3 regions of the Neptunomonas concharum genome follow, and region 1 is predicted to be linked to each of the others. Evidence: predicted binding sites of a transcription regulator. Region 1 holds the regulator's gene; each other region holds the start of a gene.
The links. The regulator FNR, encoded in region 1, switches genes on or off when oxygen is low (the NO sensors DNR and NnrR bind a similar motif). The targets are predictions, from matches to a motif close to TTGATNTANATCAA.

Region 1 (6,086 bases):
ACCTCCATTGCTATGGGCGGTGCAACCGATCTTGCAAAAACGAATGCGGATGCGGTCTTAATTGGAAGCGAGTTAAGCCGCCTAACGGACGCTATCTTACTCTCGAAAAAAACCCAATATATCATTCGCCAAAATCTTGGCTGGTCAATTATGTACAACCTGCTGGCATTACCACTGGCATCAGCAGGCTTTATTGCACCCTACATGGCAGCGATTGGAATGTCTGCCAGCTCACTTGTGGTTGTCGGTAATGCATTACGTCTGACTAAACTTGTGCGACGAAATCGCGTAAAATAACCCCAATATCTTTGGACAGAACGCTAATGGAAATCATATTCCTATTAATACCCATCGCGATCATATTAACAGCCTTTGCTGCTTGGGCTTTTTTCTGGAACGTCAATAACGGCCAATACGATGACTTAGAATCGCCTGCTCATAGCATTTTATATGACGATGATGATGAGTTAATTCCTGACGACGCGAAGCAGAAACAACCAACACGTGACTGATTCTGTCTCCCTCACCACAGCGCTCTTTTTAGGGCTTCTAGGCAGTGCCCATTGTATCGGTATGTGTGGTGGCATTGCTGCTACCATGGCGATGAGTGATCACCCTAACCGCTGGTTACATCTTCTCAGTTATAACAGCGGTCGCCTGATCAGTTATGCTATCGCAGGTACATTACTCGGCAGTGCTGGTGTGTTAATTAAAGATGGAACTTTTGCACTTATCTTACGTTCCATCGCAGGGCTTTTGCTTATCTCAATGGGGCTTTATGTAGCTCAGTGGTGGAAAGGCTTAACCTATATCGAGCGCGCGGGTAGTCGTATCTGGGCGTTGATACGTCCAGCAGCCAGCCGGTTACTACCGGTAAGGCATAATGGACAAGCCCTGCTATTAGGCTTTTTCTGGGGCTGGCTGCCCTGTGGCCTCGTATATAGCACACTCATTTGGTCAGCCACCAGCCAAGACCCTATACAAAGTGGCCTTCTGATGCTGGCCTTTGGTGTGGGCACCCTACCCGCGATGCTCACGACCGGCCTACTTGCCCGTCAGGTACAAAGCCTTCTGAGTAATCGTAATGTTCAGCACATCTCTGGGTTACTTATCATTCTGTTTGGTTTATATACGCTACCGTTAACAGCGCTTGTTAAGTTTTGACCCGCATCAAACCAATTAATATGCTGAGTGTTATACTGCTCCGCTTTAAAATTGTGAGGAAATTATCGTGAGCTTAGACACCAGTATTTCTTGGGATCTAGATCTAATTAATCGCTATGACCTGTCCGGCCCACGATATACCTCCTATCCGACAGCCATTCAATTTGATACATCGCTATCGGAGCAAGACCTTGTTCAGACGGGGCAATTAACCTCAGATAAAACCGCCCCCCTCTCTTTGTATGTGCATATCCCTTTCTGTGCCCACGTTTGTTACTACTGTGCCTGCAATAAGGTCATCACACGCAATCGTAAAAAGGCACAACCGTATTTAGATACACTGTATAAAGAGATTGAAGAAGTAGCTCGCTGGTACAGTGATGACAGAGTTGTCAATCAACTTCATTGGGGCGGCGGCACCCCGACCTTCATCAGCGATGAGCAGATGGTCGAGTTAATGGATAAACTAAAAGCGTCATTTAACTTACTAAATGATGATAGCGGCGATTACTCTATTGAGATTGACCCACGCGAAGCCTCTATTAAAACCTTAGAAACGTTGCGCAGCATCGGCTTCAACCGGATCAGCTTAGGCGTACAAGATGTGAACCCCGTTGTTCAAGAAGCCGTTAACCGAGTCCAGTCAACGGAGCAAACCGCTGAGATTCTAAGCACAGCCCGGCAATTAGGCTTTAAATCGATCAATATGGATTTGATCTATGGCCTACCCCACCAAACCTTAGAAAGCTTTAATGAGACGTTGAATACCGTCATTGAACTCAGCCCAGACCGGCTTTCAGTCTTTAATTATGCGCATATGCCGGATCGCTTCCGCTCACAAAAACACATTAATGCAGACGATCTACCTAGCCCAGAAACCAAGTTAGCGATATTAGAATCCACGATTAATACATTGCTATCCGCAGGCTACGTCTACATAGGCATGGATCACTTTGCAAAGCCCGATGATGAACTCGCCTTGGCGCAACAAAACGGCCAACTGCATCGTAACTTTCAGGGATATACAACCCACTCTGATTGCGATCTGGTTGCTATGGGTGTCTCTGCAATCAGTCAAATCGGCGATGTCTATTATCAAAACGAGCACGACATTAGTGCTTATACGGAGTCCGTTGAATCTCGCTCCAGTGCTATTCGTCGAGGCGTCAAACTCAATCTAGATGATCGCATCCGCCGTGCAGTTATCACACAACTCATTTGCCATTTTGAACTTGACCCTCAAACCATCAGCCAACAATTCAATATCAATTTCAATGACTATTTTGCTGAAGAATTAACCGAATTAAACAACTTTTCTACAGATGGTTTGATTACTCTGGAGCAAGGTAAAATTTTTGTGACCCCAGCTGGTCGACTTTTGATTCGTCGCATCTGTATGACCTTCGATAAATACATACCTAAACAGCAAGAAACACAGGCTTTTTCACGTATCATCTAATCGGTGCTTCACGGTTCCCGTGAAATGTTACATAATTTGGGGCTGAGTAGCCGCTCGTTATGTAAAACAACCACAGGAAACGGCCATGAGTGATGTAAAGAAGGAAGGGAAACTACATAGCCTTCAACAAGCCCACTGTAACACGTGCAGTTTAAGTTCACTCTGTCTGCCCGTATCGCTAAATCTAACCGAGATGGAAAGGCTGGACGATATCATTGACAAAAGTCGTCCTTTAAAAAAAGGCGAACACCTTTTCCATCAAGGGGATGAATTTGAGTCTGTATACGCGATTCGCGCGGGCAGTGTTAAAAGCTACACCATAACTAATGAAGGTGAAGAGCAGATCACGGGGTTCTATTTCCCGGGGGAATTAGTAGGTTTGAGCGGTTTTGATAGCAACAACTACCCCGTCTCAACCAAAATTTTAGAAACGACAACTGTATGTGAAATTCCATTTGAGCACCTCGACAGTTTGTGTGGACAGTTACCAGAGCTACGCAGACAAGTGATGCGCACGATGAGTAAAGAGATTCGTGACGATCAGCAAATGATGATGTTGCTATCAAAGAAAAATGCCGAAGAGCGCGTTGCGACCTTTTTGGTCAAGTTATCCCAACGTTTTCAGGCTCGTGGCTATTCTGCCCATAAGTTTCGCTTATCCATGTCACGCAATGAAATAGGTAACTATTTGGGATTAGCGGTTGAAACCGTTAGCCGTATTTTCACTCGATTCCAGAAGAATGAGCTGATTCAAGTAGATGGAAAAGAGGTAGATCTAATTAATCTGGAGCATCTATACACCCTAGCGGGTGAATGCATGGGTAAAGAAGATACCGAAGATGATGTCCAACAGTTAACGCTATAATAAAAAAACGCCGTTCAAGATTGAACGGCGTCACAAATAGTTGCACAAAGAAGTAGCCATCTCTATGTGTAACCCAACGAAGTCATTAGAAGGCAAAACGCCTTAGATAACATTGAGCCATATCAAACGTTTACGTTCCGGCCTGATTGAGGAGCTATTGAGCACATGTCTTACGACGAATACTACGTCAAATCTGTCATCCGTACCCTACCTGACTGGCCTGAACCTGGTGTTATGTTTCGTGATATCACACCTCTATTTAAAGATCCCAAAGCATTGCGGATGATTTCAGATGCCTTCATTCAACGCTATATGGATTCTGAAATGACTCATATTGCTTGTATTGACGCGCGTGGATTCTTAATTGCATCCATCATGGCCTATCAACTACAAAAGCCACTCGTGCTTGTTCGTAAAAAAGGCAAGCTGCCAGGAAAAACTGTGCACCAAGAATATCAATTAGAATACGGAACATCTGCTGTGGAAATGCAAGTGGACTCCGTCTCTGCTGGCGACAAAGTCCTAGTATTTGATGACTTGATTGCTACCGGCGGCACCATTCTAGCTGCTTGCACACTCATCAAAACCTTGGGCGCTAACGTCATCGAGTGTGCCGCGCTTATCGACCTTCCTGATCTTCAAGGGTCAACACGTATACAGGATACTGGCATACCCGTGTATACCTTACTTGCTTACGAAGGCCTGTAGCCAAACCAGATAGCCTCTGCTATTGTGAGTGTATTAGAATAAGCTTATAACAATAACAGAGGTTTTCCATGTCTCGATTGCAACAGCTCGTATCATTGTTTCTGCTGACCTTTAGCTTTTTAGCGTATGCAGAGGAAGTCACTCTTCCCTTCAAGGGCATCACGCTCAATGCGGACTTTCAAACGAGTGATGCACAGCCATTGAGTGATGGAGTGATTGTGCTGGTACATGGCACCCTCGCCCATAACCACATGGAAATCATTAGAGCTTTCCAAGAGCAGCTCACAGAAAACGGCTATCATACCCTCGCCATTAACCTTAGCTTGGGCGTTGATAACCGTCACGGCATGTACGACTGCAACACACCCCATCAACATAAACATACCGACGCACTCACAGAAGTTGATCAGTGGATTCAGTGGCTCAAAAACCAAGGGGCTGACAAGATCACATTACTCGGCCATTCACGCGGTGGTAATCAAGTTGCGTGGTATACTTCAGAACATCCAGAGCAGGTACAGCGACAGGTTCTGATAGCCCCTGCTACATGGAGCGCAGAACAGGAGCGTGTCGATTACCAAACTCGATACAAGAAAAACCTTGAGCAGGTGATAAAGGAGGCCGAGCAAACACCAGAAAATGCGTGGCTAAAAAATACCGATTTCATCTATTGCGCTAATAGTGAAGTCACAGCAGGCTCTTTCCTTAACTATTACAAGCCGGACACCCGTTTCAACACGCCTGATATTATTAAGAACACCACTACGCCTACATTGGTTTTTAGTGGGTCTGAAGATACAACCGTCAAAGATCTGCCTGTGCAAATGAAAAGAATCGATAATCCGCATATACGCTATTTCGACATTGAAGGGGCAGACCATTTCTTTATGGACCTTTATACTGACGAAGTTGTCGAATTGATCGTTGAATTTTTGGAATCTAACTAATGGCCCGATTACTCGCCTTATTGCTCTTTTTACCTTGGCTGATAGCGCAAGCAGGTGAACTTCCCAAAGCACAAAACTTCCAGCTGGATGCAAAACAACTGCAACCTCAGCAGCTTTTACTGGTGCTAGCTAGCCGACATGATTGTAGCTATTGTTCTTTAATCAGGAATGATTTTTTGTACCCTATGTCTCAGAATCCAGGGTATCAAAAAAAGCTGATCATTAGGGAATTGAAGATAGACGAGAATAAAAAGATCATTGATTTTGATGGAAGGCCTATTGCAGTAAAAGAACTTGCGCGACGCTACAATGCCAGCTTAACGCCAACACTCATGTTTCTCGATAAAACTGGGAAGCAGCTCACCAAGAACCATGTTGGAATCACAACGCCTGAGTTCTTTGGTTTTTATTTAGACCAGTCAATAGAGGCAGCTCTTGAGCACCTTGCTATACAGTGACACGCTTTAACGGCTATGCCCACATTACCCATACATCAATGCCTTTCTCAGCTTTTTGAAGCATTAAACTATCGAGATGAAGCGGTACTACAAGCCCCACCAGGCGCAGGTAAAACCACCGTTGTCCCACTAGCTCTACTAGAGCAGTCGTGGCTTCAAAAGCAAAAGATCATTATTTTAGAGCCGCGGCGCATAGCCGCGAAAGCGGCGGCTGAACGTATGGCAACGTCCTTAGGAGAAAGTGTCGGAGAAACCGTTGGCTACCGTATCAGGATGGATACCTGTGTAAGTCAATACACCCGCATCGAAGTCATTACAGAAGGCATACTAACCCGTATGCTCCAAGAAGACCCTAGCCTTGAAGGTGTCGGCTTGGTGATATTTGATGAGTTTCATGAACGCAGCCTTGATGCCGATTTAGGCTTGGCGTTATGCTTGCAAAGCCGGACATTATTTAGAGATGATATTGCCCTAAAGCTCTTGGT
Region 2 (6,086 bases), 420 kb from region 1:
TCATTTATTTCATATGGTTAGCAGTTGATTTCGATCAACAAACCTTATCTGTTGTTGGCTTATGTTCCCATCATCGAGCTTCCCCAAGTGGATGAAAAGATGATAGCCAATTCCAACCAACAGCAAATATCTGCGATCGCCATGGCTTCTCTGGCGTTTGCTGCCTGCTTTGCAGTCTGGACATTAGTCTCGGTGATTGGCTTACAAATTCGCCATGAGCTTAATCTTTCTGATACCCAATTTGGGATTTTAGTGGCCACACCCATTCTGACAGGTGCGCTTCTGAGATTGCCGATGGGTATTTTAGCGGAGAGGTGGAGCAGTCGTAATTTAATGATAGTACTGATGGCTTTTATCAGCTTACCGCTTTTTCTGTTTTCTTACGCGAGCACGTTTACACACTACCTGTTGCTTGGTTTATGTGTAGGGGCGTCAGGCAGTATGTTTAGTGTCGGTATTCATTTTGTTTCCTCCCGATCGAGTGAGCGTTCCCAAGGCTTGGCGATGGGGATATTTGGTGCAGGCAACTTAGGTGCTGCTATTACTAACCTGATCGTGCCTTTAGTGATTATTGCCTATGGGTGGCGTATGGCGCCGATGGTATATGGCGTGGTGCTGCTGCTGTTGGCTTTTCTTTTTTGGATGCTGACGGATTCTGACCCGCAAAGAACGAGGCCTACCCGTGTTGTTCCTTTAAAAGAGCAATTGCGCCCTTTAGCCGATGCGAGAGTCTGGCGCTTTGGGCTTTATTACTTTTTTGTGTTTGGAGGCTATATATCCTTGGTTTTGTGGTTGCCCGATTATTATGTCAATCATTACCGCTTGGATATCCAAACCGCCTCGTTTCTTACCTTGATGTTTACTTTGCCCGGTGCACTAACACGTGTACTGGGTGGCTGGAGTGCAGACCATATAGGGGCGCGCCATGTTAATTGGAGCGTTTTCTGGGTTTGCCTTGTTTGTCTGTTTTTCCTTTCTTATCCCCCCACCACCATGACCGTTCACGGAATTCGTGAGGACACGACGTTCGTGATCGATATGCCGGTCTGGCTGTTTACTGTACTTGTTATGGTGATGGGTGTGGCAATGGGATTTGGGAAGGCTAGCGTGTTCCGGATTGTCTACGACTACTACCCAGAACGGATGGGAGTAGTAGGAGGCACGGTGGGCATGGTGGGTGCAATTGGTGGGTTTGTTCTTCCCATTATGTTCGGTCTTGTGGCCGATATTATGGGGGTTCGTAGCTCCTGCTTCATGTTGCTCTACGGCGTGTTGGCTGTCTGTATGTGCGTTATGTACTACGGCATATCGGTTGAAGAGCGGCGTTCTCGATTGCAGGAAGCGATCCGCAATAACTTTCTGAAAGAAGATTCTGATGCAACAAGCGGCTGATATGTGCGTCAGCACGCGAGCATTAATCGGTTCAGGTTATGTAGGTCGAATACTGGGGCGCCGTAGGGCGGATAGTTCGGTATTCACTTTGGAGAAAAAATATGTCTGATATAAAAAAATGGGACGTAGAAGACGAGCAATTCTGGGAATCAGAAGGGAAGCGCGTTGCATCTCGCAACTTGTGGATTTCGATTCCCAGCCTATTGTGCGGCTTTGCGGTTTGGTTGTACTGGGGCATCATAACGGTTCAGATGCTGAATTTAGGTTTTCCATTTGCGAAAGCTGAGCTTTTCACACTGGCTGCCATTGCAGGATTAACAGGGGCGACGCTCCGAATACCCAGTAGTTTCTTTATTCGTATAGCGGGTGGGCGAAATACGATCTTCTTTACGACTGCGCTCTTGATGGTTCCGGCAGTGGGGGCGGGTTTTGCTCTGCAAGATAAAGATACGCCGCTATGGGTGTTCCAGTTACTGGCGTTCTTGTCAGGTATTGGCGGTGGTAACTTCGCATCTTCGATGTCCAATATCAGCTTCTTCTTTCCTAAGAAGCAGCAAGGCTTAGCACTAGGCTTAAATGCAGGCTTGGGTAATGCGGGTGTGACAACGATGCAGATCCTAGTGCCATTAGTGATGACTATGGGCATCTTTGGTGGCGCACCGATGATTCTGGAGAATACGTCAGGCACCTTGATCGGAAAAATTCCAGCAGGCTCTGAGACCTATATTCACAACGCTGGCTTTGTTTGGTTGTTATTCTTAATTCCTCTGGCCATTGCGGGTTGGTTCGGCATGAATAACATTCGTACCGAGGATGTGTCACCGGATATAGGCTCTCCTTTGGGGGCTATGTCTAAAATAGTGGGCCTTTTGCTCATTGGCTTTCTCACAGCGGCTGTGGGTTTATATATTATTCTTCCTGCACCTACAGGGTTGGGAGCCCCTGGCTGGGCTAAGTGGCCGGTAATTGCGGGTATTCTTTTCTTCACTGTGATGTTGATGAAAATGATACCAGGCGATATCAAGCCTAATTTGCAACGCCAATTTAAAATATTCAGTAACAAGCACACTTGGGTGATGAGCGTCATTTATACCATGACGTTTGGTAGCTTTATCGGTTACTCAGCTGGTTTTGCGTTAGCCATTAAAGTGGTATTCGGTTACCAACACATAATGGTAGATGGGGTAATGACGCATAATGTTGTCAATGCTAATGGCCCATCTGCGTTGATGTTTGCTTGGATGGGGCCTTTTATTGGCGCATTTATCCGTCCTATCGGTGGTTGGATGGCAGACAAAATGGGTGGTGCGCGTGTAACCCATTATGTATCTATCGTGATGATTGCAAGTGCGCTGGGTGTAGCTTACTTCCTAAAGGCTGCCTACCAGTCAGCTACACCTGAAGAGTACTTCGTGCCGTTCTTAGGGCTGTTCTTAGTGCTGTTCGCCGCAACCGGTATTGGTAATGGTTCTACCTTCCGTACGATTGCGATGGTGTTCCCTAAAGAGCAGGCAGGCCCGGCATTAGGATGGACATCTGCTGTTGCCGCATACGGTGCGTTTGTTATTCCTAAAGTGTTTGGTGAGCAAATTAAAATGGCTACACCAGAAATGGCACTTTATGGCTTTGCCGTATTTTACCTGCTGTGTTTGGCCCTTAACTGGTGGTACTACTTAGGCCCGAAAGCCGAGTATAAGAACCCATAAGCGTGATTGATGTGGTACTTTTCAAGAGCCCGTTCGGGCTCTTTTTTGTTTGTATGATGTAAGTTACGGACTGTCTTTTTAGGTGAAAAGCACTAGGCCCGTTACTCTACCTACAAAAAGCGCCGTTACCTGTTTACTACAATTTATCATTCGACTATTTGTTATTAACTACTTTTAAATCATATATTTATCTGTGTTTTTGGGTGATACCTCAAAAGAGGTATACGTCAATATACCCTCTCTGTCTCTGCCTTTCAGTGTTGATCTGTATCAACAAGCCTTAGCTGTTAATGCCGCTATTGTTGGCCCCACAGTAAGCAATAGAGTGTGTCTTCTATGGATGCTAGACACGCTTTAGGACCGGACAAATCGGCAAGCGCTGAATCGTTAAAACAGCAGCGCTTTAATAGAACGGCTCGGGGCTTCGACCCCGTCCTGACCTAGTGGTTTCAGGAGAGAATAAAATGAGTCATTTGCTTGATAGACTAAGATTTCTAAAGAAAAAACAGGGTACCTTTGCTAACGGGCATGGGGAGACTGTCAAAGAGAGTCGTGGATGGGAAGACGGCTATCGTCAGCGTTGGCAGCACGATAAAGTTGTCCGTTCTACCCACGGTGTTAACTGTACCGGCTCTTGCAGCTGGAAGATCTATGTTAAGAACGGTTTGATCACATGGGAAACCCAACAAACGGATTACCCCAGAACACGCCCTGATTTACCTAATCATGAACCTCGTGGTTGCCCGCGTGGTGCGAGCTACTCTTGGTATATTTACAGCGCTAATCGTCTGAAATACCCAACTATTCGTAAGCGCTTAATTAAATTATGGCGCGAGGCTCGTGCAACACAATCACCGGTTGAAGCGTGGGCATCGATTGTCGAAGACTCGGCTAAAGCTAAGTCTTACAAAAGCATGCGCGGCCAAGGTGGTTTTGTACGTTCAAGTTGGGATGAAGTAAACGAAATTATCGCAGCAGCCAACACCTATACCATCAAAAAATATGGTCCTGACCGCGTTATTGGCTTCTCGCCGATTCCAGCGATGTCGATGGTTTCTTATGCCGCAGGCGCACGTTATTTGTCACTGATTGGTGGTGCTTGCTTAAGTTTTTATGATTGGTATTGCGATCTACCGCCTGCATCACCTATGACATGGGGTGAGCAGACAGATGTGCCTGAATCCGCCGATTGGTATAACTCAAACTACATTATTGCCTGGGGATCAAATGTCCCTCAGACACGTACGCCGGATGCTCACTTCTTTACGGAAGTGCGTTATAAAGGGACGAAAACCGTTGCTATCACACCCGATTACGCCGAAGTATCTAAGCTGTGTGACCAGTGGTTAAATCCAAAACAGGGTACTGACGCGGCACTTGCGATGGCATTTGGCCACGTTATCCTTAAAGAGTTTCATGTGGAGAACCCAAGTGAGTACTTCACTGATTACTGTCGTCGTTACACGGATATGCCTTTCCTTGTTCAACTGGAAGCGCGTGAAGATGGCACTTTCGCCGCAGGCCGCTTTATTCGCGCCTCTGACTTTGATGGCAACATGGGGCAAGATAACAACCCTGAGTGGAAAACCGTTGCTTATGACGAAGAAACAGATAGCTTCGTTGTACCTAATGGCTCCATTGGTTTCCGTTGGGGTGAAAAAGGTAAGTGGAATATCGAGCAGAAAGAGGGCAGCGAAGGACGCTCGACTTCATTGAAGATGAGTCTGATCGAGCATCATGATGAGATTGCTTCAGTCGGCTTCCCTTACTTTGGTGGTGTTGAAAATGAACACTTCAGACACAATACCTTCAAAGACATTATCCATCACAACCTGCCTGCTAAGCGTGTCAAATTGGCCGATGGATCGGAAACCTTGCTGGTAACTGTCTATGACTTGATGCTGGCTAACTACGGTATAGATCGTGGCTTGGGCGGTGATTATGTCGCCAATAGCTATGACGATAATGCGCCATATACCCCCGCTTGGCAGGAACAAATTACTGGTGTGGATCGTAAAGTTGCGATTCAGGTAGCCCGCGAGTTTGCTGATAACGCAAACAAAACCAAAGGTCGCTCGATGGTGATTGTGGGTGCGGGTATGAATCACTGGTATCACATGGATATGAACTACCGTGGTTTGATGAACATGCTCATCATGTGTGGCTGTGTTGGCCAGACAGGTGGCGGTTGGGCTCACTATGTAGGCCAGGAAAAACTGCGTCCGCAAACTGGCTGGACTCCGTTGGCCTTTGCGTTGGATTGGCAGCGTCCACCACGCCACATGAACAGCACCTCGTTCTTCTATAACCACTCAAGTCAGTGGCGCTATGAGAAGCTGGATGTGACGGAGATCCTATCTCCTTTGGCTGATAAATCGAAATGGACAGGTAGCCTCATCGATTATAACGTGCGTGCCGAACGCATGGGATGGTTACCTTCTGCACCGCAGCTAGGCCGTAACCCGCTTGAGTTAACGAAAGCGGCTGAAGCGGCAGGAAAAACGGCCCAAGAGTATACCGTTGAACAGCTCAAATCGGGCGCTCTAGGCTTTGCGGCAGAAGATCCTGATAACCCGCAAAACTTCCCACGTAATATGTTTATCTGGCGCTCTAATTTGCTGGGTTCATCCGGTAAAGGGCATGAGTACATGTTGAAGTATCTACTGGGTACGAACCATGGCGTGATGAACAAGGATTTAGGTGAAGCAGGCACTAAAAAGCCTGAAGAAGTGGTATGGCATGATGAAGGTGCCGAAGGCAAAGTTGATCTACTGGTGACGCTGGACTTCCGTATGTCTACCACCTGCCTGTACTCAGATATCGTCTTGCCGACAGCAACGTGGTATGAAAAAGATGATCTGAATACATCAGATATGCATCCATTCATCCATCCATTGTCAGCGGCAACGGATCCTGCTTGGGAAGCTCGTTCTGATTGGGATATCTACAAAGGTATCGCCGAGAAGTTCTCTGAGGTTTGTGTCGGTC
Region 3 (6,086 bases), 310 kb from region 1:
ATATAGCTATCATCAGCCCATTTGCTGACTTTATTCGGCGCTACGGCCTGCAAGCGATCATCATTCTAGCCCTGATTGGCACGTATCGAATATCCGATGTCATTTTGGGCATTGTCGCCAATGTATTTTATGTGGATATGGGATTCACCAAGCAGGAGATCGCGCAGATCATCAAAGTGTTTGGTGTCGTGATGACGATCATAGGCGCCGGCATTGGCGGGATTTTAGTCAACCGCTTAGGCGTTATGAAGATCCTCTTTGCTGGCGCCCTTCTGGTCGCGTTAACTAATTTGCTGTTTGCATGGTTAGCGACGTTAGGACATAACGTATTGGCGCTCACTCTGGTCATTTCACTGGACAATCTTAGTGGTGGTATAGCAACAGCAGCCTTTGTGGCTTACCTATCTAGTCTGACCAATATTCAATATTCGGCCACTCAATATGCTTTATTCAGCTCCATAATGCTGCTATTCCCTAAATTTTTGGGAGGATTTTCTGGCGGCGTTGTTGATGATGTCGGCTATGTTGTTTTCTTCTGCGGCGTCGCACTCATTGGGTTGCCAGTACTCTTTCTTGTTTGGTTAGCAGCTAAAAATCACACCAAACACGAATGATAATAATTATCATTTACTTTATATAGAGTTAAAGTTATTCTCATTTAACTGAAAAGGAGAATGACTATGACTTACATGATAGATGCTTGGTTAGAACGCTCTGATCCGTATATTCGCGTAATCCACAAAGAGCGCAAGATTCCTGTGCTGGAATGGAAAGGTCAGCAAGTTAACGAAATGATCGCTTCAGGCGCCCTCTGCCCCTTTGATTTCTCAACATCAAATATTAATACCCAAGAGTTAGTTAAAGAACTCTTCATACTTTCATGCCTAGAAGAAAGCACTAGCACAGTTATGTGAACTTTTTGTTAAAGCCTTGCTTAAGGAGAATGCACTCTGTAAAGTAAAACGTATATACAAACGATATACCTTAGATAGCCAATTCATATGTTTTTTGATATCTATTGACCATATCTTTCTTAGGATCCGAAAGTATGAGCAACAAAAAGAAGGCAAAAAACAGTCAGCTGGTCGTCCGTATTAATGATCAGGAGAGAGATGCATTTGTCTCTCTTTGTGAAGAATTAGATACCAGTGCGGCACGTGAAGTACGTCGTTTTATACGTAGTTTTATTTTGGAGCACGGTGATGAAAACACCGGTGTTTCAGACAGTGCTAAAGACAGCACGTTAAAGTGACCACTGTTGGTCAAGTAATCTCAAGGAGAAGTTAGAAATGGCTAAGTCAAACGCAAAATCTATCAAAAAAGATATCAAAGCACGCAAAGCAAAAATCGCTAAGCACGAAGGCAAGCTGAAAGCACTGAAAAAGCTGCTGAAAAAAGCGAAGTAAGCTTGATAGGGGGTGGTTCTACAGCCACCCCGTGTTTTTCGCGAGTTAATCGCGGAAATTATTAAACTGTAGTGGCATTTCGATTTCTGCGTCTTTTAGTAGCGCAATAGCCTGTTGCAGATCGTCACGTTTTTTACCCGTTACACGCACTTTCTCGCCTTGTATCTGCGCCTGTACTTTAAGCTTCGCGTCTTTAATCTGCTTAGTGATTTTCTTACAGGTCGGTTGATCCAGACCTTGTTTTAGCATTAGCTCCTGACGGGCTTTAACACCGGATAGTTCTGGGTCCTTCTCTTCTAGGCATTTAATATCAATACCCCGTGATATCAGCTTAGCTCTAAGCACCTCAATCATCTGCTTGAGCTGAAAATCCACATCCGCTTCCATTTGAACACTATCGCCATTTAGCTCAAATTTGGCAGCGACACCTTTAAAATCATAACGAGACTGAACCTCTCGATTTGCCTGATCAACGGCATTGGTTACTTCATGTTTATCCAGTTCAGATACAATATCAAATGATGGCATTCGTAAGTCCTCATAAATTTAGTACCATTTTAACCAAGCTATCGAGGCTTTTCACCCTCGTAGACTGACAATCCTAGTGAGCAAGGAACATCTTAATGCATTGGCATATTCTTGGCGTAGGCGCAATTGGTTCCGTTTGGGCGGCGCAGCTTCATTTAGCCGGTTATCAAGTGACGCTGTTATTACGCAATAAACAGAAACTCCTAACCTATCAACAGCAGGGATTAGTCTACGAATCGGATAAACTAGGTAGACATCAGCTTAATATCGATGCAGAACTTATAGATGCCCACTCGCCTATTGAAAACCTATTGGTCGTGACCAAGGCATTTGCCTCTCTTGAAGCCCTAAACAGCGTTGCAGAGCGCTTAACACCTCATAGCCAAGTGGTTATGCTACAAAATGGCATGGGGCCACAACAGCAAGCAGCGGCACAATACCCCCACCTCTCCATCTGGGCTGCGACAACGACGGATGGCGCTTATCTTAAAAAGCCGTTCCATGTGATTCGTGCGGGCTATGGAGAAACCCTCTATGGGCCTCTCAACCAAAGCGCAACGGGGTTTACTGATACTCTTTTTCCTCAAGTTTTCCCAGAACTTCAGATAAATCAGACGCCCGATATTTTGCACAAACTTTGGTGTAAGGTGGCTATTAATGCGGCCATTAACCCTTTAACCGCTCTTTATCAATGTAAGAATGGCGAGTTACTCAATACAGTTGAACGGCGTAATACCGTGGCAGACCTTTGCGATGAAATCAGTCGCGTTGCCAACGCATGTGATCAACCGCTTTTTGAACAACCCCTTTTTGACGTTGTCGCACACGTTGCCAAGCAAACGGCTGGCAACTTCTCATCGATGCATCAAGATATACTCCACCAGCGGCCAACAGAGATTGAACAAATCACAGGTTTCATCTGCGATGAGGCAACCCGACACGGTATAGCCACACCTATCAATGAAGCGTTACGTCATGAGATCCAAGCACTCTCTGAGCGCTCGAAGTAATGGAATATGGCTTAAAACGCCTATTTGAAGATTTAATGACAACAGACCCAAAAAAGCATGACCTGAGTCAAAGGTAACAAGGTTTAACAGGAGGATAATCAATCACAACAACCCTTAAAAGGAGATGCGTATGGAGCATGAAAATCAGGCCGTTTTACAAGAAGCAGCAGAAACAAATCAGACCGCTTCGTCACTGATTGATTTGCCGACCTCCGATGAAAACAACAGCAACTACCCCTACCAAGACAAAATCTCTAGAGATGAGTACGAGAAGCGCAAAAAAGAGCTTCAGATTGAGCTGCTAAAAATGCACAACTGGGTTCGAGAAACCGGAGAGCGCGTAGTCATCCTGTTTGAGGGACGAGACGCAGCGGGTAAAGGCGGCACCATCAAGCGATTTATGGAACATATGAACCCCCGTGGTGCAAAAGTTATCGCGCTCGAAAAGCCTACCGAAGTAGAAAAAGGCCAGTGGTATTACCAACGCTATATTGAGCACCTACCCACCAAAGGCGAGATCGTTTTATTTGACCGCTCTTGGTACAACCGGGCCGGTGTCGAACGAGTTATGAATTTTTGTACACCTGCGGAATATCTCGAATTCATGCGTCAAACACCCGACTTTGAACGTATGTTGGTTCGTAGTGGCATTCGACTCTTTAAGCTATGGTTCTCTGTCAGCCGGGATGAGCAGTTCCGTCGTTTTCAGGCACGCAAAGTTGATCCACTCAAACAATGGAAACTTTCCCCAATTGACTTAGCCTCATTAGATAAGTGGGATTCGTATACCGAGTCGAAAGAAGCGATGTTCTTTTACACAGATACCGCTGATGCACCTTGGACTGTGATTAAGTCAGACGATAAAAAACGTGCTCGTATCAACGCCATGCGCCATATTTTGAATTCACTTCCATACCCTAATAAAAATACGGACATTCTCCTTGAGCCAGATCCGTTAATTGTGGGTAATGCGCGGGATATTCACGAGCAGGATGAACATATTTTACTGCCGGATAATCAGTAATTAGGCATAGAGGGAAAACAAATGTCTCAAAAACAAACACAACACTCTCAACAAGTCGTCGCAACCTTTAGAAACAAACTCCCTGCGGCACTGGTCTCCCAACTGGGTGATGAAAATTTTGCGATGCTGGAACTATTGGTTGAATCAGCAATGAGCACAGCAGTGCTAGAGGAACTAGAAAAAGCTGCTGATCGTGTAGAAAAACTATCTCACGAAATCCGCAATTTCGCTGAGCATTACGACGCATAAGCCGTTCTACCGCCCACCATCATCGGTGGGCGGTTTCTGATTTGCCACTCATATCACTCAACAGTACACTCCCTTCCATAGCCCAACCTCCACTCTGTTATAGGGATCTATCTATTATGGCGAATCGCCTTACACGAATTTACACCCGCAGCGGCGATAAAGGCACAACAGGATTAGCCGATGGCAGCCGTATCTCGAAAACATCAGACAGAATCGAAGCGTTAGGTGACATTGATGAACTGAATGCGGTTTTAGGTGTTCTCCTACAACATATAAAACAAGATGATGCTTTAATTACCCTACTATCTCTCATTCAAAATGATCTGTTTGATTTAGGGGGTGAGCTGGCAATGGCTTCAGAAGAATATCAAGCAATTGACCAATCTATGATTGATCACTTGGAAACGGAGCTAGATAAACTCAACGCTAACCTTCCTCCGCTGACGGAATTCATTTTACCCGGAGGTAATTTAGCAGCTGCATATTGCCATCAGGCCAGAACCCTCTGCCGTCGTGCAGAACGACAGCTGATTCGCCTTCACGAACAACAACCCCAGAACTTGCTAAGTATCAGTTATCTTAATCGTTTATCTGATCTTTTATTCGTTTGCGCAAGAACGCTGGCTCGCCAAGATGGGCAGGCCGAAGTGTATTGGCAACCTCGTCACAAAAGATAGCTCTACCCCGGGTGAGCCAGCGCAATACGCGCTTGCGTAGCAAATTGATTGAAACAAGCAAAGTCCTCATCTTTGATGGCACGATGATGGCAATCTGCATACAAAAGGCCTATTGGCTTTTTCCTGACCCGAATGGGTGCCATGACCATACCTGAGGGCTTAACTTGTTCCATGAACAAAGAGGGCAAACGCTCTAACCATCCCGGCTCTTGCACATCCGTAACCAGAAGGGTCATATCTTTTTGTAAGATTTGATAGAACAAACGTAATGAGTCCTCATGTGTAGCTGGGGTAAAGAAACGCTCTAAAGCCGTTAAATCACTCCCCTCACCTATTTTAAACACGAGTGATCTGGGTTCTGTTCGAAACAGACAAAACACGACACGATCAAACGCGGTACAGGCCTGAATCCCCTCAACCACCAGTGCCAAAATATCATGCGGGCTGCCTTTTTGGGCTGTTAGTTCAGATAAACGGGACAAGTAATTTAGTTGCTTCGTGGGGTCAGATACTACCGTAGTAGGCTGAATCACATTGGTTTTATCTTGTGATAGCTCTTTACGGGAATGGAAGAAGTAAGCGGCCCTTCGGATGGCATCATCAATGGAAAGGTTACCGGTTTCCTGTAATTTAGGGACGAGCGTTGACATATTGAGGCCATATTCATCTGTCATGTCCGCTGTCAGTTTGCAGGCCACTTCAAAACTTTGCTCCAATGCCTCATTGGCAATAGGTAAAGATTTTTGCAACACCTCGGTTAGTTGCTCTATAGAGCAATGCTGGTGCTGTTCAGCATAAATCGTTTCTATCAATTGATGACTAACAGACACAATATGGTGCTGATGGCGAACCTGTATGGGTGACTCATCAGCAGTCATCTCATCCATTGTCCGTACCACTGAGCTTGGGAAGCCCCAGCTTTGCGCAAGATCCTGTCCAATATCACTGAACTGCCCGCCCAGCGCTTCTAGCTGTATGTTGTTCCAGCTTTTCTTTCCGTTTTGCCTTGCTGTCCGCATCTGCTCATAGGTTTCGGGAAGACAACATGCCACGCATACCTCGCCCAAACTAAACAGCAATCCGCATAGGAAAGTTTCTTCAATATCCCTAAGGCCCGCTTTCGCAGCTAACTCTCGGGCCATTGACGCATTAAGAAAAGCCCTTAGCAGGAGTTTCTCAATACCTGATTCTG

Region 2: the regulator FNR is predicted to act here: its motif matches at 3,359-3,372, upstream of F0U83_RS12855 (nitrate reductase subunit alpha).
Region 3: the regulator FNR is predicted to act here: its motif matches at 3,002-3,015, upstream of ppk2 (polyphosphate kinase 2).

Annotation. Positions count from the first base shown of each region.
Region 1 covers NZ_CP043869.1:2,295,056-2,301,141, forward strand. The annotation lists gene F0U83_RS10785 (heavy metal translocating P-type ATPase) at 1-297, shown strand, start outside; gene ccoS (cbb3-type cytochrome oxidase assembly protein CcoS) at 324-512, shown strand; gene F0U83_RS10795 (sulfite exporter TauE/SafE family protein) at 505-1,164, shown strand; gene hemN (oxygen-independent coproporphyrinogen III oxidase) at 1,232-2,623, shown strand; gene fnr (fumarate/nitrate reduction transcriptional regulator Fnr) at 2,709-3,488, shown strand; gene F0U83_RS10810 (adenine phosphoribosyltransferase) at 3,654-4,196, shown strand; gene F0U83_RS10815 (alpha/beta hydrolase) at 4,265-5,143, shown strand; gene F0U83_RS10820 (thioredoxin family protein) at 5,143-5,601, shown strand; gene hrpB (ATP-dependent helicase HrpB) at 5,617-6,086, shown strand, end outside.
Region 2 covers NZ_CP043869.1:2,716,841-2,722,926, reverse strand. The annotation lists gene F0U83_RS12865 (nitrate/nitrite transporter) at 25-1,392, shown strand; gene F0U83_RS12860 (MFS transporter) at 1,494-3,098, shown strand; gene F0U83_RS12855 (nitrate reductase subunit alpha) at 3,563-6,086, shown strand, end outside.
Region 3 covers NZ_CP043869.1:2,603,818-2,609,903, forward strand. The annotation lists gene F0U83_RS12270 (AmpG family muropeptide MFS transporter) at 1-614, shown strand, start outside; gene F0U83_RS12275 (hypothetical protein) at 681-914, shown strand; gene F0U83_RS12280 (hypothetical protein) at 1,049-1,252, shown strand; gene F0U83_RS12285 (YajQ family cyclic di-GMP-binding protein) at 1,452-1,934, opposite strand; gene F0U83_RS12290 (ketopantoate reductase family protein) at 2,030-2,944, shown strand; gene ppk2 (polyphosphate kinase 2) at 3,075-3,968, shown strand; gene F0U83_RS12300 (phosphatase) at 3,990-4,217, shown strand; gene F0U83_RS12305 (cob(I)yrinic acid a,c-diamide adenosyltransferase) at 4,334-4,894, shown strand; gene F0U83_RS12310 (HDOD domain-containing protein) at 4,897-6,086, opposite strand, start outside.